DNA from 4 places in the Sinobaca sp. H24 genome. Region 1 is predicted to be linked to each of the others. Evidence: riboswitches for the same ligand, from Rfam matches in the RefSeq annotation. Region 1 holds a riboswitch; each other region holds the start of a gene.
What was found. A riboswitch is a leader RNA that binds a small molecule or an ion and turns the genes downstream of it on or off. The one in region 1 is predicted to bind thiamine pyrophosphate.
Positions count from the first base shown of each region.

Region 2: it holds a riboswitch for thiamine pyrophosphate, as region 1 does, so the genes downstream of both, MMY81_RS33935 (ATP-binding cassette domain-containing protein) here and MMY81_RS27710 (ABC transporter ATP-binding protein) in region 1, are expected to answer to the same signal.
Region 3: it holds a riboswitch for thiamine pyrophosphate, as region 1 does, so the genes downstream of both, MMY81_RS01190 (acetylornithine deacetylase) here and MMY81_RS27710 (ABC transporter ATP-binding protein) in region 1, are expected to answer to the same signal.
Region 4: it holds a riboswitch for thiamine pyrophosphate, as region 1 does, so the genes downstream of both, thiT (energy-coupled thiamine transporter ThiT) here and MMY81_RS27710 (ABC transporter ATP-binding protein) in region 1, are expected to answer to the same signal.

Region 1 covers NZ_JALBWT010000037.1:24,014-31,364, reverse strand. Annotated here, with positions in the region: gene MMY81_RS27735 (sugar ABC transporter permease) at 1-42, shown strand, start outside; gene MMY81_RS27730 (ThuA domain-containing protein) at 84-818, shown strand; gene MMY81_RS27725 (Gfo/Idh/MocA family protein) at 845-1,915, shown strand; gene MMY81_RS27720 (potassium channel family protein) at 2,235-2,900, opposite strand; gene MMY81_RS27715 (DUF1516 family protein) at 2,933-3,322, opposite strand; TPP riboswitch at 3,441-3,543, shown strand; gene MMY81_RS27710 (ABC transporter ATP-binding protein) at 3,674-4,453, shown strand; gene MMY81_RS27705 (ABC transporter permease) at 4,450-5,214, shown strand; gene MMY81_RS27700 (ABC transporter substrate-binding protein) at 5,214-6,227, shown strand; gene MMY81_RS27695 (hypothetical protein) at 6,283-6,780, opposite strand; gene MMY81_RS35940 (helix-turn-helix domain-containing protein) at 6,918-7,187, opposite strand; gene MMY81_RS27690 (hypothetical protein) at 7,180-7,351, opposite strand, start outside.
Region 2 covers NZ_JALBWT010000005.1:140,057-147,407, reverse strand. Annotated here, with positions in the region: gene MMY81_RS09515 (ThuA domain-containing protein) at 1-387, shown strand, start outside; partial or broken gene MMY81_RS09510 (Gfo/Idh/MocA family protein) at 415-1,513, shown strand; partial or broken gene MMY81_RS09505 (potassium channel family protein) at 1,767-2,235, opposite strand; gene MMY81_RS09500 (DUF1516 family protein) at 2,269-2,619, opposite strand; TPP riboswitch at 2,766-2,868, shown strand; gene MMY81_RS33935 (ATP-binding cassette domain-containing protein) at 2,988-3,368, shown strand; gene MMY81_RS33930 (ATP-binding cassette domain-containing protein) at 3,388-3,756, shown strand; gene MMY81_RS09490 (ABC transporter permease) at 3,753-4,520, shown strand; gene MMY81_RS36250 (ABC transporter substrate-binding protein) at 4,517-5,095, shown strand; gene MMY81_RS36245 (ABC transporter substrate-binding protein) at 5,044-5,535, shown strand; gene MMY81_RS09480 (hypothetical protein) at 5,597-6,094, opposite strand; gene MMY81_RS09475 (helix-turn-helix domain-containing protein) at 6,316-6,561, opposite strand; gene MMY81_RS09470 (sigma-70 RNA polymerase sigma factor region 4 domain-containing protein) at 6,577-7,146, opposite strand.
Region 3 covers NZ_JALBWT010000001.1:199,024-206,374, forward strand. Annotated here, with positions in the region: gene MMY81_RS01165 (alpha/beta hydrolase) at 1-508, opposite strand, end outside; gene egtB (ergothioneine biosynthesis protein EgtB) at 744-1,724, shown strand; partial or broken gene MMY81_RS01175 (ergothioneine biosynthesis protein EgtB) at 1,738-1,902, shown strand; gene egtD (L-histidine N(alpha)-methyltransferase) at 1,903-2,871, shown strand; gene tenA (thiaminase II) at 2,969-3,637, opposite strand; partial or broken gene MMY81_RS01190 (acetylornithine deacetylase) at 3,640-4,921, opposite strand; TPP riboswitch at 5,002-5,104, opposite strand; partial or broken gene corA (magnesium/cobalt transporter CorA) at 5,239-6,153, shown strand; gene MMY81_RS01200 (pyruvate oxidase) at 6,278-7,351, shown strand, end outside.
Region 4 covers NZ_JALBWT010000001.1:105,367-112,717, reverse strand. Annotated here, with positions in the region: partial or broken gene nirB (nitrite reductase large subunit NirB) at 1-1,924, shown strand, start outside; gene nirD (nitrite reductase small subunit NirD) at 1,943-2,266, shown strand; gene MMY81_RS00650 (hypothetical protein) at 2,361-2,711, shown strand; gene MMY81_RS00645 (hypothetical protein) at 2,705-3,076, shown strand; gene thiT (energy-coupled thiamine transporter ThiT) at 3,079-3,633, opposite strand; TPP riboswitch at 3,687-3,786, opposite strand; gene MMY81_RS00635 (hypothetical protein) at 3,903-4,190, shown strand; gene MMY81_RS00630 (hypothetical protein) at 4,219-4,356, shown strand; gene MMY81_RS00625 (carbon starvation CstA family protein) at 4,475-6,220, shown strand; gene MMY81_RS00620 (cory-CC-star protein) at 6,236-6,499, shown strand; gene MMY81_RS00615 (ArsA family ATPase) at 6,531-7,351, shown strand, end outside.

The DNA of each region.
Region 1 (7,351 bases):
TGGCTCATTTCCGGGCTGACCGCTGGAGCAACAAAAGGTTAATTTATTACGAAAATATATTATAATGAATACAGGAGGCTTTTATGAAAATAGTTGTATGGAACGAAAACAGGCACGAGAAAGAAAACGAAGTGGTTTCTTCCATTTATCCGGAAGGAATTCACGGAGCGATTCAAGGCTTCCTGAGAGAAGAGGGACTTGATGTAAGCACGGCTACATTGGACGAACCGGAGCACGGATTAACAAAAGAGGTTCTCGACAATACAGACGTTCTTATCTGGTGGGGTCATCAGGCTCATGACGAAGTGACCGAAGAAGTCGCAGAGCGTGTGAAAGAACGCGTATTGGAAGGAATGGGACTGGTGGTACTGCATTCTGCCCATTTCTCGAAAATATTTAAAAAATTGATGGGTACTTCCTGTGATTTGAAGTGGAGGGAAGCGGATGAAAAGGAACGCCTTTGGGTCGTCAATCCGACGCATCCTATTACAGAAGGCATAGGAGAATTCATTGAGCTGGAAAAAGAAGAAATGTACGGGGAGCATTTTGACATCCCTGTACCGGAGGAATTGTTATTTGTCAGCTGGTTCGAGGGTGGAGAAGTATTCAGAAGTGGTGCCACTTTTCAGCGCGGGCGTGGAAAAATCTTTTATTTCCGCCCTGGACATGAAACGTATCCGACGTACTACCATGCAGACATTCAGCGTGTGATACGTAACGGCGTGCACTGGGCAGCTGGACTGGCCACACCAAAGCCGGTTTACGGAAACGCTCAGCCGCTTGAACCTATTGCCGGCACAACCGCTGTTAAACGCTGATGGCGACACTAGAGGGGTATATTCTAATGGATAAGCTAAAAATTGGCATCATTGGATCAGGTGGAATCGCGCAGTCCAGGCACATTCCCACTTTTCAGCAGCTGGAAGATAAAGTTTCCATTGAAGGCGTATATGATATTAATCAGGACCGGGCTCAGGAAGTAGCAGCTGCTTTTTCTATTGCCCGGGTATATCACAACATTGAAAGAATGCTTGAAGAAGTAGATGCCGTTGTGATCTGCACGCCGAACAAGTTTCATGCAGATATAGCAGTACAGGCTCTGGACCGCGGCATTCACGTTCTTTGCGAAAAGCCGATGGCTATCACAACAGAAGAATGCGAACGCATGATAGAAGCCGCTGAAAAAACAGACTCGGTTCTTGCTATTGCCTTTCACTACCGCTTTGGGCCGGAAGCCCAAATTGCCAAGCAGATGATGGAGAACCATGAAATCGGTGACCCGCTCGTCTGTCGTTTCCAGGCGCTGCGCCGTCGGAAAGTTCCGGGCTGGGGCGTCTTTACAAATAAAGAACTCCAGGGCGGAGGAAGCCTGATTGATTACGGCTGTCACCTGCTTGATCTGTCTTTATGGCTGCTTGGAAATCCGAAGCCGCTGGAAGTAATGGCAAAAACGTACGATCGGTTGAGCAAAGCGCCGAATCTCACGAACGAGTGGGGTCAGTTTGACCAGAACACATTTAACGTGGAAGACCATGTAACCGGATATATCACATTTGAAAACGATATTACGATGCAGCTGGAATGCTCCTGGGCAGCTAATATAAAAGAAGATACGGAACAGCTGAGCATTTCCGGAGTAGAAGGCGGTTTACAGCTCTTTCCGTTTGAACTGTATCAATCTAAATATGGCACCCTGTTAAACAGCACGGCTCAAATTAATAAAATCGATAATATAGAGCCGTACTATCAGGCAAATAATTTTGTGGATTCCTGCACAGGTGAAGCAGAGCTTATTGTGAAGCCGGAGCAGGCGATGAAAGTGACAAAAATCGTTGAGGCGCTCTATGAGAGCAGCGAAACAGGCAAAAGCGTTCGATTCGAAGAAAATCCAACCACTTTTGAAGAATCTTATTAAAAAGAGACTGTCCCAAAAAATATTTTTATCATGCTATGAGGAAATAAATGAAGAACCTCGCATCCACTTTACAAGGATGTGAGGTTCTTTTTGCATCGTTGAGCTATTTATTTTTTTAAGCTGACTCTTATGAAAAATCATAAAAATAACCAGGTGCCGACTCAGGCAGACCAGCCATCGCTGAAGATAAAGAAAGGTTTTCTCTTTAGCTGAGGCATGGCCTGCCGAAAGCGTGCGCCTGGTTTGGCTGGCAGCATTTTGCTGGTCAGGGGTACCTTTTGGGAGACCCCGCTTCATTAAAAACGGAAATCTTTTAAATCTAAAGGCCTTCGTTCTCAAAGCGGCGGATCTCATCTTTGTGACCTAAAACAATCAGCATGTCTCCCTGCTCAATTTGATCATTAGGGCGGGGAGATACATTAACGTCTTCATTTCGTTTAATCGCAAGAATCGTCACGCCATACGTGGCCCGGACATTTGAATCAATCAAGGTTTTACGGTGTAGTTTTTTTGTAGCATACACTTCGACAATTGTGTAATCATTGCTCAAGTCGATGAAATCAATAACTTTTTCCGAAGTCATGTTGTGGGCAACACGGATTCCCATATCAAATTCCGGGTGTACTACCCGGTCAGCGCCGATCTTATCTAGCACCTTCTGATGGTATTTATTCTGGGCTTTGGCCCAGACAATCGGTACGTTCATATCTTTTAATACAAGTGTCGTAAGCACACTTGCCTGAATATGGTCACCGATAGCGACAACCACATGGTCAAAGTTGCCAAGACCCAGGGACTTTAATGCTTTTTCATCCGTAGAGTCGATGCAGGCTGTCTGCGTAGCATACGTGACGTATTCGTCCACTTTTTCTTCATCCTGATCAATCGCAAGAACTTCATAGCCTAAATGATAAAGTTCCCGACAGATACTCCCTCCAAATCGGCCTAGGCCTATAACAGCAAATTGTTTTTTGTTTTTTGCCATGGGAAAACGCTCCTTTATGTGTCAAATTCGTCTTATAGTAAATAAATGCCCTGAGGGAGCAGCAATCCTAAAATAATAGTAAATATAACAAATCCTATCACAAAACGGACGAAGAGAGGGTGGCCGGTGTTCTTGAATAAGTGAACAAAGTAAACTTCAATTAATCCGATGCTTATTAAGCCGCAGGCCAGTTTAAACAGGCCGCCTAAATAAACGGGACGAAGACCGAGAACAAGCCCGCCGGTTAACAGCAGCGGCAGATAGAAGAATCGAAGCAGGTAGTGAAGAAGAACAGCGGTCCGATTCATATTGGTCTTGTGAAATATATAAACAGCACCTGCGAGCAGAATAACTACTGCTACAGCAGCAAGATGTATAGTGAGTATGGTATCAGCGATAATAGACTCTCCTAATGTAGACATTTTCTTAATCATATCATGCGTGTACGTGTTACAGGAGCAGAGATTTTTCTGGAATAAAACTTCCGGTATGAACCATTTCGAATATGTGCTATCTTTAAGAGGCAAAGACAAATCATATAACAAGCACTAGGGGTGCTGCAAAGCTGAGAGGGATGATATTCATCCTAACCCTGGAACCTGATCTGGATAACACCAGCGGAGGAAAGTGCGGAATGTTCACCTGAAAAAGCAGCCTCTCGTGCTGTTTTTAATGATAGAACGATTTTTCCGCCGCTCCTCTACTGGAGCGGCTTTTTTGTGTGCAGATACAAGTTCCGGGAAAGCAAGGCACATGTAAAAAAGGGGGCGGAAATGAATAAAAAGCAGAAACCGGCACTGGAATTTCGGGATGTGACCTATGCCTATGCTGATACCGATGCACCGATCTTCGAGCAGGTGCAGGCTGTAGTGGAGAAAGGAGAATTTGTCAGCCTGCTTGGACCGAGCGGCTCAGGAAAGTCAACGTTCTTCCGGCTTGCCGCAGGGTTAAGCAATCCAGTCAATGGGTCTGTGCATCTGCACGGATCAGATTCCGGCATAAGGCTTGGCAGGGTAGGCTACATGCCGCAGCAGGATATGCTGCTGCCCTGGCGCACCATTTTGGAGAATGGCATGCTTCCTCTGGAAATAAACGGTCTTTCCAAAAAAGAGGCAGGAAAACGGGTATCCGCTCATTTAGAAGCATTCGGCCTCGGGGGTCTCGAACATAAGTATCCACATGAACTGTCCGGTGGAATGAAGCAGCGCGTGTCTTTTCTTCGTGCCGTAGTAGGAGGAAACGACATCCTCATGCTGGATGAACCATTCAGTGCGCTTGATTCCATAACCCGTTTTATGATGCAGGAGTGGCTGCTTGAGAAGTGGCAGGCTTCAAGGCAGACGCTTATTTTTATTACCCATGACATCGAAGAAGCGTTATTTCTATCCGATCGTATTTTATTATTTACCGAACCGCCGATAAAGGGTCCCCTCACGGAAATTACTGTCCCGCTTCCAAGGCCGAGAGACGAGGGGGCACGGGATCACCCGGAGCTCTTAAAGCTGAAGCGGGAGCTGATTGAAAGAATGCGCAGGGAGGAGAGGCTGCGATGAATGGCTGGAAAGGGACAGGCGTTTCTTACATCGGAGCGGCTCTGCTTGCGTCTGTTTTTTTTATTATCTGGGAAGCAGGAGCCCGCTGGTATGACACGCCTTATATACTGCCGGCACCGTCTGCGGTGCTGCAACGGCTGGTGGAGCTCGCTGATATATTATTTCTTGTACACCTGCCGGCCACACTTCTCGTTATAGGAACCGGACTTGGCATCTCAATTGTTTGCGGAGTTGGCATTGCGGTGCTGATGAGCCGGAGCCGGGTGGTGGAAAAGAGTGTGTTTCCTTTACTTATCACGTCGCAGACCATACCGATTATTGCACTTGCTCCGATCTTTGTTTTGTGGTTTGGCTATTCCATGTGGAGCAAAGTCGCTGTTACGGTGCTGATTACTTTTTTCCCAATCACAGTCGGGGCGTTTGACGGTCTTCGGACAGCAAGCAGGGATATGCAGGATCTGCTTCGGACGATGGGCGCCGGAAGCTGGCAGATTTTCAGAAAAGTTCAGGTACCGATGGCCCTTCCTTCTTTCTACTCTGGATTAAAAGTTGCAGTTACGCTGAGTGTCATAGGTGCGGCTATTGGAGAATGGCTGGGAGCAGATGCGGGACTCGGATATTTCAGCCGCAGGATGATGACGCAGATGGACGCAGCCGGCGTATTTGCACCGATTGTTCTGTTGTCGCTCGTAGGCATTGGTCTTTTTTTGGCAGTAAAAGCAGTAGAATATGCAACTACAAAAAAAGGAGGAAATAGATAATGAATAAGCGGAATAAATGGATCAGGCAGGCCGTACTGTTTGCTGCAGGGGCTGCAGTACTGGCGGGATGTGGAAGCGAAAGCGAACAGCAGGCAGAAAACGAAGAGCTGCAGGAAGTTGATATTATGCTGGACTGGTACCCCAACGCGGTGCACAGCTATTTGTACACGGCCCAGGAAAAAGGATACTTCGAGGAAGAGGGGCTCGACGTGAATATTATGTTTCCAACGAATCCGACGGATCCTTTGAATCTGGCCGCTGCAGGGGAAGTGGATCTTGGTATCAGCTATCAGCCGGACGTCATTACGGCGCGTACTGAAGGTATTCCTGTAGTAAGCGTTGCGGCCATTGTACGGTCTCCTCTTAACCACATTGTGTACAAAGCGGACTCTGACATAGAACGGCCGAGAGATTTAGAAGGCCGGACCGTCGGATATCCGGGTATTCCGGTTAATGAGCCGATTGTAGAAACGATGGTGGAGGACGACGGCGGCCAATTCGAAGAAGTAGATCTGGTAGACATCGGCTTTGAGCTGCAGTCTTCTCTCGTAAGTGACCGGGCCGATGCGGTAAGCGGGGCATACATTAATCATGAAGTACCTGTGCTGGAACATGCCGGTACGTCTGTAGAATATTTTAATCCGGTCGATTACGGCGTTCCTCCGTTTTACGAGCTTGTTCTCGTCACAAATGAAGAGACGCTGGCAGTGGAAGAAGAGAAAATTAATGCCTTCTGGACGGCGGCAGAAAAAGGCTACACATACATGAAAGATCATCCGGAAGAAAGCCTGGACATTTTATTTGAGAATGAGGATCAGGAAAATTTTCCGCTGGAACGGGAAGTAGAAGAAGAAAGCCTGAATATATTGATGGATAAAATGGAAACAGAAGACGAAGCCTTTGGCAGCCAGGATCGGGAATCCTGGGAGGAAACGATCAGCTGGCTCGAAGAAATGGAGTACATTTCCGAGACGCCTAACGTTGATGATATATTTGTAAATATGTCAGAATAAAAAACGGCTTTGTGCTCTCTATGAGCACGAAGCCGTTTTTGGTTTATCATCTATTCTACATAATCAAGTAGTCCAGGTTTACATTTATCGTTTCCTCTACCTGGTCGATACCATGCTGATCCTTCACGGAACCATTATAGACAAGCTGAATCGAATCAGCATTATCGGGAAGTTCTACTTTATAATAAGTGGAGTTCATGGTTTTTTGGCCTGGCTTTAATACTTCTTCGCCTGTTGAAGATCCGCCTCGCTTTTCTTCCATAGAGACCGCTTCATCAAGGTGGTTACCGTCTTCATCAAGCACGCGTATCTCTACAAATTGATCATCGTGATAACAGGTGATTTCCTCGTTGTTAGGATTTTCGACGTAGGGGTGGATATAAACAATAGAGTCCTCGGGATTAGTGTATTTAACGCCAACTTCTACACGTTCGGTCAACTGCTGATACTGATGGCTGAAGGTAGGAGTAACAAAATAATACGTAGCCCATCCCAGCGTAAGAACAATAACTATCGGAATTCCCCACTTCATCCATGAAAAACGATTTTTCACCATAATCCCCCTTTAATCGATACCTGTCTGCTGCTGTTTAAAATGTCAGGTTTGTTGTCATTTATTAGTATAAGCCGGACAAGCACCGAAAGAGAAGGGGATTTGCAAAGCGTTATATAGTCTTAAAGACCCTGTCATCAGATTGACATGTAAGACATATAATAGGTCCTATTCCGTGTAAAAAAGGAAATAGCGATTAAAAAACCCGATTCTGCTGTTATTTTTGATTGTGTTCGAGTGTGTTGACAAATTCGAAAAATCCCCGGCGTCCGGCCCGGTTCGAAGCGGTGGACGCATTCCATACACTTTAATCGAAGATCCTGGCGCAGATCTTCCCGGTTCTGCGGTTTTGTCTGCGACAGCGATTTCTGAATAAAGGGCTCAAATTTCTGCAGAAAGTCATACATGGCTTCCCGGTCCTGCTGTTTCGCTTTTTCTGCTAAGACATATAGAGAGGCTGTCATTATATCTCGCTCCTTTTAATAGATGGTCGCTGTAATATAAGCGTAAAGTCTGGAAAGGCCCTGATGTCTGGACCGGTAAATAGCCTGAGGCGTCATATCCCTCAGGT
Region 2 (7,351 bases), on a different contig from region 1:
TGGAGAGAAGCGGATGAAAAGGAACGTCTTTGGGTCGTCAATCCTACACATCCCATTACGGATGGCATAGGGGAATTTATTGAGCTGGAGAAAGAAGAAATGTACGGGGAGCATTTTGACATTCCTGTACCGGAGGAATTGTTGTTTGTCAGCTGGTTCGAAGGTGGGGAAGTATTCAGGAGCGGTGCCACTTTTCAGCGTGGACGGGGGAAGATTTTTTATTTCCGGCCGGGACATGAAACATATCCAACGTATTACCATACAGACATTCAGCGAGTAATAAGCAATGGCATACACTGGGCAGCAGGACTGGCTACACCAAAGCCGGTTTACGGAAACGCCCAGCCGCTTGAGCCTATTGCAGGCAAAACAGCTGCCGGACGCTGATGGCCACACTAGAGGGGGTAAATAGTAATGGACAAGCTGAAAATCGGCATCATTGGATCAGGTGGAATCGCGCAGTCAAGGCACATTCCTACTTTTCAACAGCTTGAAGAGAAAGTATCGATTGAAGGGGTATACGATATTAATCAGGACCGGGCCCAGGAAGTAGCGGCGTCTTTCTCTATCGCCCGGGTCTACCACAATATTGAAAGAATGCTTGAAGAGGTGGATGCAGTCATTATCTGCACCCCCAATAAATTTCATGCAGATATTGCCGTACAGGCGTTGAACAGAGGCATTCATGTGCTCTGCGAAAAGCCTATGGCTATTACGACCGAAGAATGCAGCCGTATGATAGAAGCGGCTGAAAAAACAGATTCGGTTCTGGCCGTTGCCTTTCACTATCGTTTTGGACCGGAAGCCCAGATTGCCAAACAAATGATGGAAAATCATGAAATCGGCGACCCGCTTGTTTGTCGTTTCCAGGCACTCCGCCGTCGTAAAGTACCGGGCTGGGGCGTATTTACAAATAAAGAACTCCAGGGCGGAGGAAGCCTGATTGACCTACGGCTGCCATCTGCTTGATCTCCTTGTGGCTGCTTGGAGATCCGGAGCCGCTTGAGGTTATGGCAAAAACGTATGACCGTTTAAGCAAAGCGCCGAATCTTACGAACGAATGGGGCCAGTTTGATCACACTACCTTTAACGTGGAGGATCACGTGACCGGGTATATCACATTTGAAAATGATATTACGCTGGCAGCTGGAATGTTCCTGGGCAGCCAATATAAAAGAAGATACGGAACAGCTCAGCATTTCCGGCGTGGAAGGCGGATTTCAGCTATTTCCATTTGAGCTGTATCAAGCGAAGTACGGCACCCTTTTGAACAGCACAGCCCAGATTAATAAAATTGATAATATTGAGCCATACTATCAGGCGAACAACTTTGTAGATGCCTGTACAGGCGAGCGGAACTTATTGTTAAACCCGGAGCAGGCTATGAAGGTAACCAAAATAGTCGAAGCTCTTATAGAGCAGTGAATCAGGACAAAGTGTCCGATTTGAAGAAAATCCACCAGTTTTGAAGAATCTTATTAAAAAACCAGGCCCCCGGGCTTGGTTTTTTTAGGTTGTCGAGAAACCACTCTAGCGTGTAGAGGTAAATAGATTTCGAATTCTTTGTAAACGATGTTCTTTCATCTTTTTGGGTAGAAGCAGTAAGCTTATAACCCTTCGTTTTCAAAGCGGCGGATTTCATCTTATGCCCAGTACAATCAGCATGTCGCCCTGCTCAATCGTATCGTTGGGACGAGGGGACACGTTAACGTCTATTTCGTTTAATAGCAAGGATGTGGCCCATATTGGTGGAGTCAATCAGCGTTTTACGGTAGTTTTTTTGTGGCATATACTTCTACAATCGTGTAGTCGTTGCTTAAGTCGATGAAATCAATAACCTTTTCGGAAGTCATATTGTGGGCTACGCGTATTCCCATATCAAATTCCGGGTGGACTACGCGGTCGGCGCCGATTTTATCAAGCACTTTCTGGTGGTATTTATTCTGGGCTTTGGCCCATACAATCGGCACATTCATATCTTTTAATACGAGTGTGGTGAGCACACTTGCCTGAATATGATCACCGATCGCGACGACAACATGGTCAAAGTTGCCAAGCCCTAACGACTTTAAGGCTTTTTTTTCATCTGTCTGGGTAGGTAACATATTCATCCACCTTTTCTTCATCCTGGTCAATGGCGAGAACTTCGTAGCCCAAATGATAGAGTTCACGGCAGATACTGCCTCCGAATCGGCCCAGGCCGATAACGGCAAATTGTTTTTTATTTTTTGGCATGAAAAAGCGCTCCTTTAGATGTCCATTTTTTTCCTACAGCAGAGAGATACCCTGGGGCAGTGTTAATCCGAGGATAACAGTAAATAGTACAAATCCTATCATAAACCGGGTAAACAGCCGGTGTCTGGTGTTTTTAAACAGCTGAACTAAGTAGACTTCGATTAAACCGACGCTGATAAAGCCGCAGGCAATTTTTAACAGCCCGCCCAGATAAACAGGACGGAGGCCAAGCACAAGCCCGCCGGTAAAAATGGCTGGAAGGTACATAAATCGCAGCACGTAGTGAAGAAGAACTGCCGTACGCTTCATATTGGTCTGGTGAAATAGCACCTGAAGGACGGCAGCAATAACAATAAGGTGTATGGTAAGTATTGTATCGGTCATAAAGCCTCTCCTAGCTAATGTAGACGTTTTCTTAATCATATCACGTGTGCTGAATATACAGGAGCAGAGATTTTTCTTTAAATAAAACTCCCGGTACAATCTGCTTTCAATGTATGCTATCTTTAAGAAGACAGATAATTTCATACCACAAGCACTAGGGGTGCTGAAAAGCTGAGAGGGATGTTGTTCATCCTAACCCTGGAACCTGATCTGGATAACACCAGCGGAGGGAAGTGCGGAAGGTTCACCTGAAGAAACAGCCGATCGAGCTGTTTTTATTGATAGAACTGATTTTTCCGCCGCTCCCCTGCTGGAGCGGCTTTTTTGTGTTGGGATTCCGGGATTGTGGTGGGGCAGGGAGGCAGAAAATGAATAAACGGTATAGACCTGAACATCAGGAGACAGCACTGGAATTTCGAGATGTGACCTACACATATAAAGGCAGTCAGAGGACGATTTTTCAACATGTACAGGCAGAGGTGAAGGAAGGTGAATTTGTCAGCCTGCTTGGGCCGAGCGGTTCTGGAAAATCCACGTTCTTCCGGTTGGCAGCAGGATTAAGTCATCCTGATCAGGGCACGGTTCTTCTGCATGGTTCTGTACCTGAAACAAGGCTTGGACGTGTCGGCTATATGCCGCAGCAGGATCTTCTGCTGCCCTGGCGGACTATTTTGGAAAATGGCATGCTTCCCCTGGAAATAAACGGGTCCCCAAAAAAGAAGCGGCGCGTAACGTGTCCGCCCATTTGAAAGCATTCGCCTGGACGGGGTGGAAAACCAATACCCGCATGAACTGTCCGGCGGAATGAGACAAAGAGTGTCTTTTCTCCGGGCGGTAGTAGGAGGCAGTGACATTCTTATGCTGGATGAGCCATTCAGTGCGCTTGATTCTATTACCCGATTTGCTGGGCAGATGGCCGGACAGACGCTGGTTTTCATTACCCATGATATAGAGGAAGCTTTGTTTCTATCGGACCATATTTTATTGTTTACGCAGCCGCCGATAGAGGGCCGTTTTACAGAGATTACGGTGCCGCTGTCAAGGCCGAGAAAAGAAAATGACCGTGACCATCCGGAGCTGGTAAAGCTGAAGCGGGAACTTATTAATAGGATGCGCAGAGAGGGCGGGATAATATGAATCGCTGGAAAAGCGCAGGCACCTCCTATACCGGTGCGGCTCTCCTGGCAGCTGCATTTTTTATCATTTGGGAAGCAGTGGCACGCTGGTACGATACGCCTTATATTCTTCCGGCGCCGTCTGCTGTGCTGCAGAGACTGGGGGAACTTGCCGATATTTTGTTTCTGGTGCACCTTCCGGCGACTTTTCTCGTTATCGTAACCGGCCTCGCAATCTCTATCGTTTGCGGAGTCGGTATTGCCGTTCTTATGAGCCGGAGCCGGGCGGTGGAAAAAAGTGTGTTTCCTTTGTTAATTACGTCACAGACCATCCCTATCATTGCGCTGGCGCCGATTTTCGTTTTGTGGTTCGGCTATTCGATGTGGAGCAAAGTCGCCGTCACGGTGCTGATTACCTTTTTTCCAATTACGGTTGGAGCGTTCGACGGCCTCCGCGCAGCCAGTAAAGATATGGAGGACCTGCTTCGTACGATGGGGGCAGGCAGCTGGCAGATTTTTAGAAAAGTTCAGGTTCCAATGGCCCTGCCTTCTTTTTATTCCGGGTTAAAGGTAGCGGTAACGCTCAGCGTTATAGGAGCCGCAATCGGGGAATGGCTGGGGGCGGATGCGGGCCTCGGTTATTTCAGCCGCAGAATGATGACACAGATGGACGCGGCTGGTGTATTTGCCCCAATTGTTTTGTTGTCTTTATTAGGCATCGGCCTGTTTTTGGGAGTGAAAGCGATCGAATATGCGACAACAAAAAAAGGAGGAAGAAGATCATGAAAAAGATTAACACATGGTTTAAACGATCGGGGATGCTGACTGCGGGGGTTTTGGTGCTGGCAGGCTGTGGGAATGAAAGCGGCGGGGATCAGCAGACAGAAAACAATGAGCTGCAGGAAGTCGATATTATGCTGGACTGGTATCCCAATGCGGTTCACAGCTACTTATACACGGCGCAGGAAAAGGGGTATTTTGAAGAAGAAGGGCTGGATGTAAATATTATGTTTCCTACCAATCCCACCGATCCTCTTAATCTGGCGGCAGCAGGAGAAGTAGATCTTGGCATCACATATCAGCCGGACGTCATTACGGCACGTACTGAAGGGATCCCGGTCGTGAGCGTAGCGGCTATTGTGAGGTCTCCGCTTAATCACGTTGTGTACAAAGCAGATTCCGACATAGAACGACCGAGGGATTTAGAAGGCCTTACAGTAGGCTACCCCGGTATTCCGGTCAATGAGCCGATCGTAGAAACCATGGTAGAAACCGACGGCGGCCAGTTTGACGAGGTCGATCTGGTGGTATCGGCTTTGAGCTGCAGTCTTCTCTTGTCAGCGACCGGGCGGATGCGGTAAGCGGGGCATATATTAATCACGAAGTGCCGGTACTCGAGCACGCAGGCACTTCTGTGGAATACTTTGATCCGGTGGATTACGGAGTTCCGCCATTTTACGAGCTGGTTCTTGTAACGAATGAAGAAACGCTGGAAGAAGACGAAGCGAAAATTAATGCCTTTTGGAGTGCTGCGGAAAAAGGATATACGTATATGAAAAACCATCCAGAAGAAAGCCTGGATATTTTATTCGAAAACGAAGATCAGGAAAATTTCCCGCTTGAACGGGAAGTAGAAGAAGAAAGCCTGGATATTCTAATGGGAAAGATGGAAACAGAGGAAGAAGCCTTCGGAACCCAGAGCCGGGAATCATGGGAGGAGACTATCAGCTGGCTCAAAGAAATGGATTACATTTCCGAAACACCTGATGCAGAAGAAATATTTGTTAACACCGCAGAATAAAAAAGCTTCCGGCTGTCAAAGAGACAGCCGGAAGCTTTTTTTAAAAGGGGCAGGGGGCATTCTACATAATAAGGTAGTCCAGGTTAATGTTAATAGTCTCTTCGAGCTGGTCAATGCCGTATTGATCTTCTACAGAGCCACTGTAAATAAGCTGAATGGACGCAGCGTTATCGGGAAGCTCCACTTTATAATAGTTGGCATTCATCGTTTTCTGGCCCGGCTTTAATGTTTCTTCATCGGCAGGAGAGGCTCCGCGCTTTTCTTCCATCGAGACAGCCTTATCAAGGTGATTGCCGTCCTCGTCCAGGACCCGGATCTCTACAAATTGATCATCGTGAAAACAGGTGATTTCCTCGCTGTTCGGGTTTTCAATATATGGATGGATATAGACAATAGATTCTTCGGGATTTGTATATTTCACGCCAACTTCTACACGTTCGGTTAATTGCTGATACTGATGGCTGAAAGTGGGGGTGACAAAATAATATGCCGTCCATCCAAGTGTAAGAATAATTACAAACGGAATACCCCACTTCATCCATGAAAAACGATTATTCACTATAAGCCCCCTTCAATTACGACCCGTGTATATCTACTATTTATAAAATGTCAGGTTAGTTGTCATTTATTAGTATAAGACAGGCGGGGACCTAATTAGAAGGGATTTTGCAAAGCGTTATATAGTCTTAAAGACCCTGTCATCATATTGAAATGTAAGGCGCCTAATAGGTCCTATTCCGTATAAAAAGGGAAATAATGATAAAAATCCCGCTTATTTGATTATTCTGTGTTTTGTTCAATAGTATTCACAAACTCAAAAAACCCGGGCGTCTGCTCTGATTCGAAGCGGTGGACACATTCCATGCATTTTAAACGAAGATCCTGACGCAGATCTTCCCGGTTCTGGGGCTTCGTCTGCGAAAGTGATTTTTGTATAAAGGGCTCGAATTTCTGCAGGAAGTCATACATCGCCTCCCGATCCTGCTGTTTAGCCTTTTCTGCTAATGTATATAGGGATACTGTCATGTTATCTCGCTCCTTCTAATGGATTGAAGCTGTAATATAAGCGTAAAGTTTCGAAAGGCCCTGGCGCCTGGAGCGGTATACAGCCTGAGGCGTTACGTTGGTCAGAAAGGAAAGGTCAATATCCCTCATTTGTTCTGCATAGCTTTTCTGCAGAATCCACTGCTGGTGCGGCGTTAATGACTGGTAGGCTGCATATAAGGTTCTGCTTTCGAGTTCTTCTGCAAGAAAACGTGAGTGCTGCGGAGGTTCCCATACCGGCTCTTCCCACGTATCACTATCTACAATCAACGGATGGACAGCTTCTCTTTTCCGTTGTTTTTTATCAAATTGTACTGCATGCCAGTGAAGCGATTTTAAAATATAGGCTGTTAATTTCTTTTCCTCCCGAAATTGGATAAACGCTTGATTAAGTGCTTCCCGGGAAGTTTCTTCTGTCTGGCAGACCGCTGCTGTAAAAAGACTGCAGTGATGGGGATCGGCAAGAAACTGTCGGAGAACGGGAGAAGAGAGCGCCTGTTTATGGGTGTGGATATAATAATCAAGCTGAGGGCACTTTCCCAGAAGATGTGATAAATAATAAGCCATGATGTTCCCTCCTTTCTGATATTGCATGCAAATCCAGGGTGATTGTTAAGCTTCTATATGAACAAAAGGTAAATATAGTGAAAAAAACAAACCACTTTACGAACGTTTGTTCTTATTTTATAGGCGGAAGAAAAGAATTGCAAAGTGTATTCAATATTTTGTTAGAATAGACCCTGGCAGAAAAACGAGAAAAGAGGGAATTTAT
Region 3 (7,351 bases), on a different contig from region 1:
GCACTGGATAGTTCAGAACCTGTTTAGAAAAAGAAAACTCTTTTCTAATAGCTGCCAGAAGAGTAAGGGCTGCAGCCAGGTTGCCACCTGCACTCTGCCCGCCGACAGCCAGCCGGTTCTTATCGGCGCCAAGACTTTCTGCGTGATCGATCACCCACTTAATCACTTCATAGCTTTCTTCTAAAGCTGCCGGAAATGGAGACTCCGGTGCTTTTGCATAGTTGATATTCACTACGAGGCAGGAAGCCTCATTGGCTATATACCTGCAATAGGGGTCATCCTGTTCAGCCGTTCCATGCACAAACCCGCCTCCATGCAGATTTATGTATATGGGAAGCTTACCTGCTCCAGCTGTTACCGGATAATAAAAGGTCACAGGTGTCATACGCCCCGTTGTGGAAATTAATCGTTTATCCACGGAAGCTACTGCTTGAATGTTTATAGTGGACGGACGTTTTTGAAAAGAAGCTTTCTTTCTAACTGCTTTTGCCTTCCAGGTATTTATCATTTTACCGCTCCATATAATTTGTCGTATATCATTATGTACCCCCTCTCCAGTCAATTCTAACATTCTATTGTTCCCGGAATTCTGTTAGGTTTCGTTCTGGCAAAAAGAAGGTATGAGATAAGTAAAATTTTTTTAGGAGGTTTTTCTCATCGAATACACTGCTTCATCTACTGTCGAAAAGCTTCTGACCGATTTTCAAACGATCCGGAAACAAACGCTTCATCTCACCGCCCCTCTGGAAACAGAGGATTATATGATGCAGGCCTCTGATGACGTAAGTCCCGCAAAATGGCACTTAGCCCATACAACCTGGTTCTTTGAGCAATTTATTTTGAAAAACCATGCAGATGATTATGTAGAGTTTTCCAAAGACTCCAACGCTCTTTATAACTCTTATTATGAAACACAGGGGAAAATTTTTCCGAAATCAAAGCGCGGGCTTATCTCCAGGCCTACGGTAGCAGAAACGCTTGCTTATCGTGAATATGTAGAACAAAAAGTAGAAGCCTTTTTACTTAATACCCCTCTCACAGAAGAAATTGCTGATTTAATGGAAGTTGGTCTTCAGCACGAACAGCAGCATCAGGAACTTCTTATTACAGATACTAAATACAACTTCTCTATTAATCCAACAAATCCTGCCGTCTTTCCAGAACGAACCGGCGGAGGTACTGCTGCGGCGAGAGAATGGCTGACATTTGAGGAAGGCCTTACTGAAATAGGAACGAATAACATTCATTTTTCTTTCGATAATGAACGTCCTGTACACAAATACTGGATTCATCCTTTTTCCATCGCCTCGGTGCCTGTAACCAACAGAGAATATATGGAATTCATAGAAGACGGCGGCTATACAGAAGCCGGCTACTGGCTGTCTGAAGGGTGGGCCATCGTCAAGGCGGAGCAGTGGAACGCCCCGCTGTACTGGGAAAAGCACGATGGAGAATGGTATGCCTATTCTCTCCAGGGATTAAAGAAAGTGAATCCGGAAGAACCAGTGACTCATATCAGCTATTATGAGGCAGACGCCTTTTCCCGCTGGGCCGGATTCAGGCTTCCTACAGAACAGGAATGGGAGCATGCCTTCCGTGATCATCCGCCAGAGGGACACTTTGTAGAGTCAGAGGCTTATCACCCTGCACCTGTAGAAGACCGCATCAGGTCTATGGAACGTATGGGAATGGACGAGAAGCCCTTATGCTCCTTATCCAAATAACCGTCCTCTCGAAGGGGCACTCGGAGAATATAATGCTAAATTCATGAGTAACCAAATGGTACTGCGCGGCGGCTCCTGTGCCACACCTCAGGCACACATCCGCTCTACGTACCGAAATTTCTTTCCACCTGAAAAACGCTGGCAGTTCAGCGGTATCCGTCTTGCCAGGGATGAATAAATGAAAAAAATAAACCTTCCTTATACGTTAGTAGATCTGCAGCCTGAGTTGTCTTCTTTTAAAGATGATGTCATTGCCGGTCTTGGACAGATGCCCAAGACCCTTCCTGCTAAGCATTTTTACGACAAAACAGGAAGTGAATTATTTAATGCCATTACAAAGCTGCCGGAGTATTATGTAAGCCGGGCAGAAATGGAAATCCTGCACGATTTTGGCCCTGATATTGCTGCGGCGATCGGTGGACAGGCTCATATTATTGAACTCGGCAGCGGAAGCTTCGAAAAAATTAATCAGGTGCTTCCTTTCCTGGACAAGCCTGCAGCTTATAAACCGGTCGATATATCGATCAGCGCCCTTCAGGATACGGCAGAACAAGTGCTGAAGTATTATCCGGCATTGGAAGTTACCGGCATCTGCGCAGATTACACGAGCACGCTGGAGTTTCTGCACGAGGACCTGGAAATCAATAAAACAATCTGTTTTCTAGGTTCTACAATAGGCAACTTCCAAAGAGAAGAAGCCACGGATTTTCTGCAGTCGCTTGGAAGTGAGCTTGCGGCAGATGGGCAGATTTTGATTGGTGTCGATTTAAAGAAAGACACCTCCCTTCTTCACAAAGCCTACAATGATGAAAAGGGGATTACGGCTGCCTTTAACTTAAACATTCTGGAACGTATGAATAAGGAAATGAATGCGGGCATCCATGCTGACGATTTTATGCATCATGCTTTTTATTCCGAGGAAAAAGGGCGCATCGAAATGCATATTCAAAGCAATAAAGAACAATTCATCTCTCTGGAAGAGCACACCTTTCATTTTTCCAAAGGCGAAACCATTCATACGGAAAACTCGCATAAGTTTTCCATTTCTGAATTTATTGCTCTTGTCGACCAGGCACATTTGGAAGTCGACGCATTCTGGACCGATGAAAACGAATGGTTTGGGGTATTCTTGTTAAAAAAACCTTAAATCAAAAAAAGAGCTGCCTCAAAAGAAGTCGTAACAAAAAAACCTCGGATCCCTTTTTAGGAATCCGAGGTTTTTTTTCGATTCGTGTTTCTTTCTATTATACCGGCCAGGTTTTATGATGATAGGCCATATCCCAGAACAAATACTCAAATTTAGTTGTCGTTAAAAAGATTTCTTCCAGCTTGTCGAGTTCATGCTGAGGCTTCCCTTCTGCCAGTTCATCCAACAGAGCAATGCACCAGTCGGCAAGCTCCTGAAAACCAGGATCACTGTACATCCGTATCCATTCTCCATATAACTCGTGCTCAGCAGCGCCGGGTATACGGCTTAAATCCCGTCCGATTTCTGCGTAGCTCCACATACACGGAAGCAGGGCCGCTGTCAGCTCGGCGAGCCCGCCGCTTTGTCCTTCATGCAGCATGTATCTTGTATAAGCCAAAGTGACAGGGGCTGCCTCTGCCTGCTCCAGTTCTTCTTCTGTAATATTCAGCTTAGCACTGTATTCCCGGTGCAGCTGCATTTCTTCATTCAGAGTAGACTGCAGCAGATCGGCGAACTCCCCCATCGTTTTTAGTGTCCGGGCTTTCATCGTTCCCATTGCAAACAAGCGGGAATACTCTTTTAAATACAAATAATCCTGAATCATGAAATAACGAAATGCATCTTTGTCCAATGTCCCGTCTCCCATCCCGGTAACAAATGGATGGCTGTGGTTTTTGGTCCAGATCGGCTCCAGTTTCTGCTGAAGCGTGCGGCTGAATGACATATCTATTCCTCCTCGTTCTTTTCTGAGTGCAGCCATTCGTATATATAAACGGCAAGCGTTCTCGTAAATGTAAGCAGCTGATCAATAGAAAGTTGTTCGTTCACGGCGTGTGCATTCGAAAGCGTCCCCGGTCCAAAGATAGCTGTTGGGATACCGGCATCTCCAAGCCACCCTCCATCTGTTACAGTGGGAGAAACATCAAGGACTGCTTTTTCTCCAGATATTTTCTCCAGGGAGTCTGCCAGCATGTTCGTCCCCTTATGTTCTTTATCAACCGAAAGCGATGGAAAAATTTCTCCCCGGTCCTCAATCATAGACGTACCGCCCCATTCAAATACAGGAGGATGATGTTGCAGCCAGGGATCTCCTGATGCCACATTCCGTATATGTGCTTCTACTTCTGCAGCGGCAGATTCATGTGTTTCATCCGGGTAGAAGTGAACCGTCACCCAAAGCCGGCATTCATCTGCTACAAACGCCGCGTTCCTTCCCCCTTCAATGACGGCCGGGTTAATCGTGTTAGCTCCGGCCGGAACGCCGGGGTAACTCTTTTCTACAGCCCACTGTCTTTCCAGCGTCTGCAGGCCCTGGATAATAACCATCATTTTTTCAATTGCACTGGCTCCCCTTACTGCGCCTCCTGCATGGATCATATTCCGTCTCATGGCATCATGGAACGTCTCCGGACTTTTGATCGTAATCCATCCGGTAATCACGCCGCCCTGGCCCTGAATGTGAAGATCACTCGTATCTACAACGAGCGCATAGTCTGCTGTGTAGCCGCGCCTGCAGCAGGCAAGCGTTCCTGCCTCACCAACCTCTTCTCCAATGACTGACTGCAGCGTCAGGTCACCTGGAAGCTTTATTCCCTGTTCATGGAACATACGCAGCACAAATAAAGCTCCGGCCAGCCCGCCTTTCATATCGGCTGCCCCGCGCCCCTGAATCCAGCCATCTTTTACTTCTGCCTGATATGGGTCTGTTGTCCATTCTGATCCTTCCACTTCTGCTGTATCGACATGTCCGTTCAGTATAAGACTGTGGTATTTGGATGAACTGGTTCCTTTTTTCGTCGCTACAACGTTAGGATCACCGGGGTAAACGTCCCAGGTGTCGACCTCATAGTTCATTTCTTTTACATACGAAGCAATAAACGCCTGGATCTCTGCTGTATCTTGCCGGTGGTGCCGGTGTTTTGTAAGAAATTAAGGTCCTCACCAGTTCGAGAAGATCTTCCTGCTTCTCTTCCATATGTGTTAACAGTCCGGATAGTTCTGTCATTATCTCTGCTCCCCCATCAAATGGCTGATTCGCATCTAGAATACAAAAAAGCTTCTTCCTGAAAGAAGAAGCAAAGACAACGAAACCGTCTTCCGCTTCTTCCCTCCGCCGGTATGAACCAGATCAGGTAATAAGGGTCAAGGATGTCTCCTTTTCTCAGCTTATACAGCTCCCCTAGAAGTGATGCGTGATTATTCATTTGTATTTCCAGTAAATCATATATTGCGTTTTCATACAACCGCATGTTTGACCTGGTGACAAATAGGCTATTTATATATGTTGGTTAAGATACAGAAAGGAGCACGTCCATGATTCGCACAATGGCGGTTACGATACATAATGAGTGGAAAGAAAATGAAGATATTTCTGTGCTGCTGGCAGATAACACGATTAAATGGTTCTGGGCTGATTTTAGAGACCCTGCGGATGAAGAAGCTTCCCGGCTGGAACAGGATTTTGCTTTTCATCCGCTCGCTGTGGAAGACTGCTTTCATTCCATGCAGCGCCCTAAATACGATCACTATGAAGATTTTGAGTTTTTTTGTCATGCATTCGCTTCAGAAGGACACCTTTGCTAAAAAAGAAGTAGATATCTTTCCGGCAGTAACTTTGTCGTGACCTTTCACTTAAGCGCCTCGCCGGAGATAGATGCAGTCTGGGAAAAGGCCCTGGCCTCTGCTGATTTTCGTGATAAGGGGCCATATTACATTATTTATTCTGTTATCGATAAGATGGTTGACGCGTACTTCCCGCCTCTCTATCAAATGGAAGACCGCCTGAACGAAATTGAAGAAAAAGACGCGGACAAAACATATGGGGCTTTGATTGATGAAGTGTTTGATATCCGCGGAGACCTTCTTCAGCTGCGCCGGACTATCGTACCAATGCGGGATCTTCTTTACCGGATGCTTGACCTGCGCCTGGAACTTATTACGGAACATAAGGCATACTACCGGGACATATATGATCACTTATTAAAACAGACTGAACTCATTCAATCGAACCGCGAGATGACTTCTGATATGCGGGACAACTATCAGACGATCAACTCCAATCGAATGAACGAAATTATGATGACTTTGACTATTGTTTCTACTATTTTTATTCCGCTTACCTTTATTGCCGGACTGTATGGTATGAACTTTACGAACATGCCGGAGCTTTCAGCAGATAACGGCTATTTTATTACTCTCGCAGCGATGGCCGGCACAGCAGGCGTTTTTGCTTTTGTTTAAATGGAAAGGCTGGTTCAATATTTTTAAGTAGCATAAGACCTCTACGTTTGGAAAGAATTGTTTAATAGTCCGTGAACAGGGAATGGTTTAACCTATATAACACTATGAAACGGGGGATGTTCTAATGCTCGAACAAACAGCCGGTAAACAGGTGATTGATCTTTTACACACGTGGCAGGTAGACCGGATTTTTGGAATGCCGGGTGATTCTATTAATGAACTGATGGAAGAACTCCGAAAACAGGAAGACATTCGTTTTATTCAAATACGACACGAAGAAACAGGGGCACTTGCGGCCTCAGCACATGCCAAGCTTACTCATCAGATTGGTGTCTGTTTATCCATTGCAGGTCCCGGAGCTGTTCATCTGCAGAACGGACTTTACGACGCAAAAAAAGACAAAGTACCAGTCCTTGCTATTGTAGGACAAATCAGCAGCACAATGGTCGGAACCGATCATTTTCAGGAGTTAAAGCTTGAAGCGATGTTTGAAGACGTAGGGGTATACAACCGCCGCGTCCAGACAGCCGAGCAGCTTCCGGATATGCTTAATCAGGCTATACGTACAGCTTACGCCCAAAAAGGCCCGGCCGTTCTAATTGTTCCGGATGATTTATTCAGCCAGAAGGTGAAATCAAAAGAAGCCATGACGTCCCCCATCTATTCTTCTCCTGTTATACGTCCGGAGGAAAAAGACCTCAAAGAAGCAACGGCGTATATACACGAATCAAAAAAACCTGCTATTCTCGTTGGAAAGGGAGCCGAAGGTGCAGCCGATGAAGTATTGGCTTTCGCTGAAAAAATCAAAGCACCTATTATCGTTTCCCTTCCGGCTAAAGGAATGATCCCGGATGATCATCCACACAATATGGGCCAGCTCGGACAGCTTGGGACAAAGCCGTCCTATGAAGCCATACAGGAAGCCGATCTGCTCCTCCTGCTTGGAACAGCATTTCCTTATCGTGAATTTCTTCCAGAGAACACCCCGGCCGTCCAAATTGATATTGATTCTTCTGTTATCGGGAAATATTACCCTTCCCGGGTCGGACTTATAGGAGATCTGCGCTCGATTCTCCCATGGTTCACGAATGGGCTTGAAGAAAAAGAGGATGATTTTCTGCAAAGCTGTATTAAAAAACGGAAAAGCTGGAACGACGAACTCCAGCAGGACATTGATAAAGAAACGAAGCTCCTGCAG
Region 4 (7,351 bases), on a different contig from region 1:
AAGTTGTACATAACAGCAGCTACTTGATGGAACGCCAGCTGGATGAGACGGCGTCACGAATGCTGAAAAGTGATTTGGAAGCGCAGGGCATGCGGTTTCATATGGCAAAAGACACAGAAAAGGTGCTCGGTAAAAAACGGGTGGAAGGTCTTAAATTTAAGGATGGTTCCACGCTTGAAGCCGACCTGGTTGTCATGGCAGTCGGCATCCGTCCTAACGCGGTATTAGCCGGCGCTTCCGGGATCGACACGAACCGTGCTATTCTCGTTAACGACCATATGGAAACGAGTGTGAAAGACATCTATGCTGTAGGTGAGTGCGCCGAACATAATGGTATCGCCTACGGTCTGGTAGCTCCTCTTTACGAACAGGGAAAGGTGCTCGCAGAGCGAATCTGCGCCAAAGCACGCACAGGCGCAGGCTATCGGGATCTCTTACTTATACACAACTGAAAGTATCAGGTGTTGACGTGTTTTCCGCCGGAACCTTCCAGGATGAAGAAGATACAAAAGCGATCCGGGTTCATGACGAATTCGAAGGCATCTATAAAAAAGTAGTTGTCCGCGATAATCGGGTAGTAGGAGCGGTGCTTTACGGAGAAACAGCAGATTCTCCAAGGCTGCTTGAAATGATGAAAAAGAACCAGGATATTACCGGTCTGGGGAAAACAATTATTCTTCCGTCCGAACAGGAAGGTGGAGAAGCGGAGAGTCTGACCGCTGCTATGGAGCCGTTTGAAACGATCTGCGGGTGTAATGGTGTCTGTAAAGGCGATATTGTAGAAGCCATCCAAAAAGATGGATTAACATCGGTGGAAGAAGTAAAAAAACATACAAATGCCGCACGTTCATGTGGAGGGTGCAAGCCGCTCGTAGCGGACCTGCTCGCTCATACACTTGGAGATGAGTCAGGAGAAGGCCTGCAGGAAGAACCGATGTGCGGCTGTACCGATTTGACGCATGAAAAAGTCGGGGAAGAAATCAGGACAAAACAGCTGACGCTGACTAGAGAAGTCATGAATGTACTTCACTGGAAAACGTCAGAAGGATGTTCCAAATGCCGTCCGGCGATTAATTACTATTTAGGCGTAGCTTATCCGAAAGAGTACGAAGATGACCCGTCATCCCGTTTTGTAAACGAAAGAATGCATGGCAATATTCAAAATGACGGTACCTATTCGGTCGTGCCGAGAATGTACGGCGGAGTAACCAACCCGGATCAGCTTCGGAAAATTGCAGAAGTGGCGGATAAATACAATGTTCCCCTGCTTAAATTAACAGGAGGGCAGCGGATTGATATGCTTGGTATTCCGAAGGCTGACCTGCCGTCTGTCTGGGAGGATTTGAACATGCCTTCCGGTTACGCATACGCAAAATCGCTTCGTACTGTGAAGACATGCGTAGGAAAGGATTTCTGCCGATTCGGCACTCAGGACTCCATTAGTCTCGGGATCGCTATTGAAAAGAAATACGACCGGCTTAACACTCCACATAAAGTAAAAATGGCAGTATCAGCCTGTCCGAGAAACTGCGCGGAGTCCGGTATAAAAGATTTGGGAATTGTCGGGGTGGAAGGCGCCTGGGAACTTTACGCCGGAGGAAATGGCGGTGTTGATTTAAAAGGCGGCGAACTGCTTACAAAAGTCCAAACAACCGAAGAAGTTATTGATACGATCAGTGCTTATCTTCAGTACTACCGCGAAAACGCCAGATATTTAGAAAGAACCTCGCACTGGATTGGACGTGTAGGGCTGGATCATGTGAAATCCGTTATTCTGGATAATGAAGAAGAGCGTAAAGCACTAATTGCACGAATGGATACAGCCCTCGAAGCTCTTCCAGGCGATCCTTGGAAGTCCATTACGAGCAATGAGAAAAAGCGGGAAGAGCTGTTTGGGCAGAAAAAAGTAGAAGTTCTTCAATAAACAAAAAGGAGCGGGGCCATGGCTGAAATAACGGAAACAACCGCAGTATATGTAGCGGACGTAGAAGAATTTAAAAAGGGCATTCCGAAAGAAATATTTGTTAATGGAGAATCCATCGCTTTTTTCAAAACGAATTCGGATAAAATCAGGGCGATCCGAAACAGCTGCCCGCACAAAGGAGGTCCTCTTTCCCAGGGGATTGTCAGCGGAGATTATGTATTCTGTCCGCTGCATGACTGGAAAATAAGCACGGTGGACGGGAAAGCCCAGGCTCCCGATGTCGGCTGCACTCATTCCTATTCGGTGCAGGTGGAAGGGAACAGTGTCTATATACAAATATAAAAAGCGCTGACGATAGCAAATCCCTTATCTCAACTGATATAGTTGCGATAAGGGATTTTTTTGTCTATATCAAGTCGGAAAGGAAAGAATAGCGATGACGTTTGATGTATTGATGATAGGGCTGTTTTTTATTTTTATACAGGTATTTGCGAATATCTTTGTAAAAGGCCCAAGGATCAGAAGCTTTCGCTGGCTCTCTTTTTCGGGAGGAATTGCCGTAGCTTATATATTTGTTTATGTTCTGCCCGCTCTGCATGAAGAACAGGAAGCCTTCAGCGGCGAGCTTACAATGGAATCCGAGCTGTACATACTGGGCTTAGTAGGCCTGATGGTATTTTATACAGTGTTTAAAACAGCTGATGCCCAGCAGAAAAAAGGAAAACGGGATGGGGATGCATTTTTTTTTACATACAGGTTGGCTTCTTTACGCTGTATAATATGCTGATTTCCTATATTGTGTTTGCCTCTGATGTAGAAACCGTGCAGGGCGTGTTCTATGCACTGGCGGTAGGCCTTCACTTTATGTCCGTATCACACGATTTATGGCGTGAAGATAAAGAGCGCTATGAGAAAGTGGCCCGTTATGTTCTGGCTGCCGGTATTCTCGGCGGATGGCTGGTGGGTCTGTTCGTACCGTATTCTTCGCTTGGACTGGCTGTTGTATTTGCATTTATCTCAGGCGCAATGCTGATGAATGTATTAAATAAAGAGATGCCAAACGAAGAAAATGCGCACCTTCCTACGTTTCTTATTTCTGCAGGAGGGTACGCGATTATAGCGACATTGTTGAAATATTTCTTTCAATGGTAAAGTTAAAGTGTTTTTGGGGCACGAAAGAAGGCTGGGGAATATTTAGCCAGCAGCACAATAATAACAATAGTAATGAGTGCTTCCGGAATAAGGTAGGAAGCGTTATACACGGCTGAGTACAAAACGACAGGCATGTCGCCGGCATAAGCGCCGAACCAGATCACGCCGGAGGCAAAGTGATCAATAAATCGCAGCAGGGCAGCAAAGGCCACTCCGATCACGATAGATGCATAAGGAACTCCATTTGTGAACGATCGGGAAGTAATAAACAAACCGGCGGCGCCAAGAACCGTATAAGCTACTGGGTATTCGAGCACAAGCTGTACCGGATGAACAATCGTTGCCCCGGTAAAAAGCTGCAGGATGCCGACAATGAACCCGGTGAGCGCTCCCGCCTTCCAGCCGCGCCGGAAAGCGATAATAAATATAGGAATCATAATGAGAGAAATGGACCCTCCCATTGCCCATAAAGCACCGAACTGCACATAGCTCAAAATAATCGACAATGCGGCCATGAGCGAGATTTCAATCATAATGACGAGTCTTTGATGTTTCAATATACTGCTCCTTTCCCAACTACAGAGACAGGAAAGACGAGGCTTCTATATGTATAGAGCGTTCGCCACTTCCCTACGCTGGCATCACCCAGTTCAGGTTCCAAGAGTTGAGGCTCTGCCTCTCTCAGTCCAACGACACCTCTAGTGGTTTATATTTGTTTCCTCTCTCATCATACGGTTTCTGCCGGTAAAATCAAGAGAGAAGCATAAATCCAAATAAAGAAGGGTAAGGAACAGAAGAAGAATGAGAGAAAGGCTGGAATAATCGAATGAACATACCAGGCAATTTACTTTTGGCCTATTTAAAAGGAAGCGGGCTGTCGACGACAGTAACGCTGCTCATGCTGATTTTTTATATTGTAAGCTTAGGAGAAATCAGTGATTTTGAACTGCTTGCCGCCGTTCTCGTTTTCCATACATATATTGGGTCGCTTGCCGGTATGTTTCTGCTGCGGTTTCTGCGCCCTTTGGAAAATGGAATTGTCTATCCTATTCTGGGATTGTTATTTTTGGAACGGTGGGCTGCTGTACGGCCTGTTTATTATTTATACGTATAACCTTGAAGGCTACTTTATCGGTGTAACGATGGCTTCTTCGATCTCGTTTTTCTGCAGCCAGGTTGTTAAATCGAAAGGCGCCTCTTATTTACTGGCGGCTCTGGGACCGCTTTTTCTGCTGCTTATTTTTCTTTCCGTTCAGTTTATAGGTACTCTTGGCAGCTGATAAATTATGGAATAGCTATTAACTATCGTAATTCTCTGACTTTTCTTATATACTTTCCTTACGGCGCATAAATAAAGCGCTTTCTTTTTAAGGGTGAAAAGAGAAAAGGGGGAGTATGATGCCAGCTATAGTGTTAGCTCTTGTCGGTTTTATCGTATTTGCATTGGGCTACCGGTATTATTCAAAATTTATTGCAGAACGGATTTACCGGCTCGATCCCAATTTCCGAACGCCGGCCCATGAATTCAGGGACGGTGTCGATTTTGTTCCTACGAATAAATTTGTTCTCTGGGGTCACCATTTTACGTCTGTAGCCGGAGCAGCGCCTATCGTAGGTCCGGCTATTGCTGTCTACTGGGGATGGCTTCCGGCATTTTTATGGGTGATTCTCGGTACGGTGTTTGCAGCCGGCGTACATGATTTTGGAACGCTCGTGCTGTCTGTCCGCAACAAGGGGCAGTCGATCGGAACGCTGGCGGAGAAAATTATCGGCCGCCGGGCCAAGCTGTTGTTTTTATTCATTATTCTTATTCTTGTATTGATGGTAAATGCGGTGTTTGCCTGGGTTATTGCCAATCTTTTTATTACTTTTCCTGCCAGCGTTATTTCTGTATTTATTCAAATTCCGCTTGCGATCTGGATTGGTTATACGATCAACCGTAAAGGAAAAAGTATGCTGATTCCTTCCTTAATAGGGCTGGCTGTCATGTACAGCGCTGCAATTGCAGCAAGCTATATTCCTGCGCTTCAGATTGATCTGGTAAGCTACTTTGGAGGAGAAGGCAGCACCGTATTTGCCGGGCTTGATGCCGTTTCCGTTTCCTTTATGATATGGATTGCCGTATTAATGATTTATGTATACATAGCTTCTGTTCTTCCTGTATGGAAGCTGCTTCAGCCGAGAGATTTTATTAATTCCCATCAGCTGGTAATCGGACTGGCTATTTTGTATTTGGGTCTTTTCTTTACCTGGCCGGCCGCAGAAATGACAGCGCCGGTTACACGTAGCGTTCTTGATGTTTCCTGGTTTCCGCTGCTGTTTATTACGATAGCCTGCGGCGCTATTTCGGGTTTCCATGGCCTGGTTTCCTCAGGTACAACGTCAAAACAACTGAATAAAGAAACAGATGCCCGTTTTGTCGGCTACTTTGGAGCCGTAGGAGAAGGGGTTTTGGCTCTTATCACCATTCTTGCTGTAAGTACATTTTTTGCCACGCAGACAGATTTCTTAAATGCGTATGAAAGCTATAATGTAGCAAATGCGGATGGGCTGACGTACTTTATTGGTGGAGCCGGACAGCTTGCGGCCGGTATCGGTCTTCCGCCGGGAACCGCGGAAACGATTGTTGCGGTTATCGTTGTAAGCTTTGCGGCAACGACGCTTGATACATCTGTGCGCCTGATGCGCTACATTATTTCCGAGCTTGGTCAGGAATATAACGTCAAGCCGCTTACAAAAAAGCACGTAGCTACTTCTATTGCTGTCGGTGGCAGTATGGCACTCGTTCTTCTGCCTGGAGGCGACCGCGGATTTGGTTCCGGCGGCTACCTGCTCTGGCCGCTGTTTGGTACATCGAACCAGCTGCTCGCCGGTATCAGCCTGTTATTAATCAGCATCTGGCTGCGCCGGAAAGGACGAAACTTCCTATTTACCTTCGTACCGATGCTCTTCCTGTTATTTATGACTCTTTGGGCAATGATTAATCAGGTTGTGTTCCAATGGTCAGGATTAGGCGGCGGGGAAGCGCAGATTTTATTATTTGTGATGGGATCAATTATATTAGGATTCACTATATGGATTCTGCTTGAAGCAGTCATGCTGTTCCGCAGGGAACCGCCGAACACAGAACCTGATCAAGAGTAAAGGAGGCGCGTGAAAATGGGATTTCAGGAAACGGTCAAGCAGTGGCTGGCTTACTACGAAGAAGTGATCAGCCTGCCCCATCAGGCAGAGCGTAAAAGAGAGCTTCGGGATGAGGAAGACCTGTTTATGCTGCTCTGTTTTTCGGAGCTGCTCGGTCTCCCCAACCCGGTATCTTACTATACGCTGGAACTGTACCCGGAGATGCTGGAACATTTTCACGACTGGCATAAGCGGATGGGAATGGAAAAATCACCGCTTACCGGTATCCGCTGCTGTTAATAAATGAATCCAACGATAAGAAGGGGACGGAATGAAAACCTTATTTAAAAAAGAAATTTTGTTTTTTGGAGGAAAGGGAGGCGTTGGGAAATCAACCTCCGCTTCTGCTTTTGCCCTTGCCTCTGCAGAAGCAGGCTATCGGACGCTGCTCGTTTCAACAGATCCGGCCCATAATCTAAGCGACCTGTTTGACCAGACAATCGGTGATGAGAAAACCGCTTTGGCTGATAACCTGTGGGGGATGGAAATTGATCCCCAACAAGAAGCCCGCCGCTATATTGAGAGGGTTAAGCAGAACCTTAAAGGTGTGGTTCGTTCCTCCATGGCAGATGAAGTAAACCGGCAGATTGATATGGCGGCTGTGTCACCGGGTTCGGACGAATCGGCTTTATTCGACAGGCTGATTCATATTATCCTGGAGGAAAAGGAAGCGGTGGACACGATCGTATTTGATACTGCGCCGACCGGGCACACGGTCCGGCTTCTTTCCCTGCCGGAAATGATGGAAGCCTGGATGGAAGGCATGCTCAAACGCAGAAGCAAAGTGAACGATAACTACTCGCAGTGGATGAATGACGGCGAGCCGGTGGAGGATCCGATCTATCAGATTTTAATGGAGCGAAAAGACCGGTTTTCGCGTGTGCGCCGTATTTTAATGGATCCAAAACGAACCGCCTGTGTGTACGTGCTTGTGCCGGAAAAGCTGCCTATTGCTGAAACCAAACGGGCCCTGCAGCTGCTTGAGCAGGTTAATATGCCGGTACCTGCTATTTTAATTAACAAGTGTATGCCTGAATCCGCGGGCAGCAGTCCGTTTATTCAAAAAAGACGGGCGCAGGAAGCAGATTATAT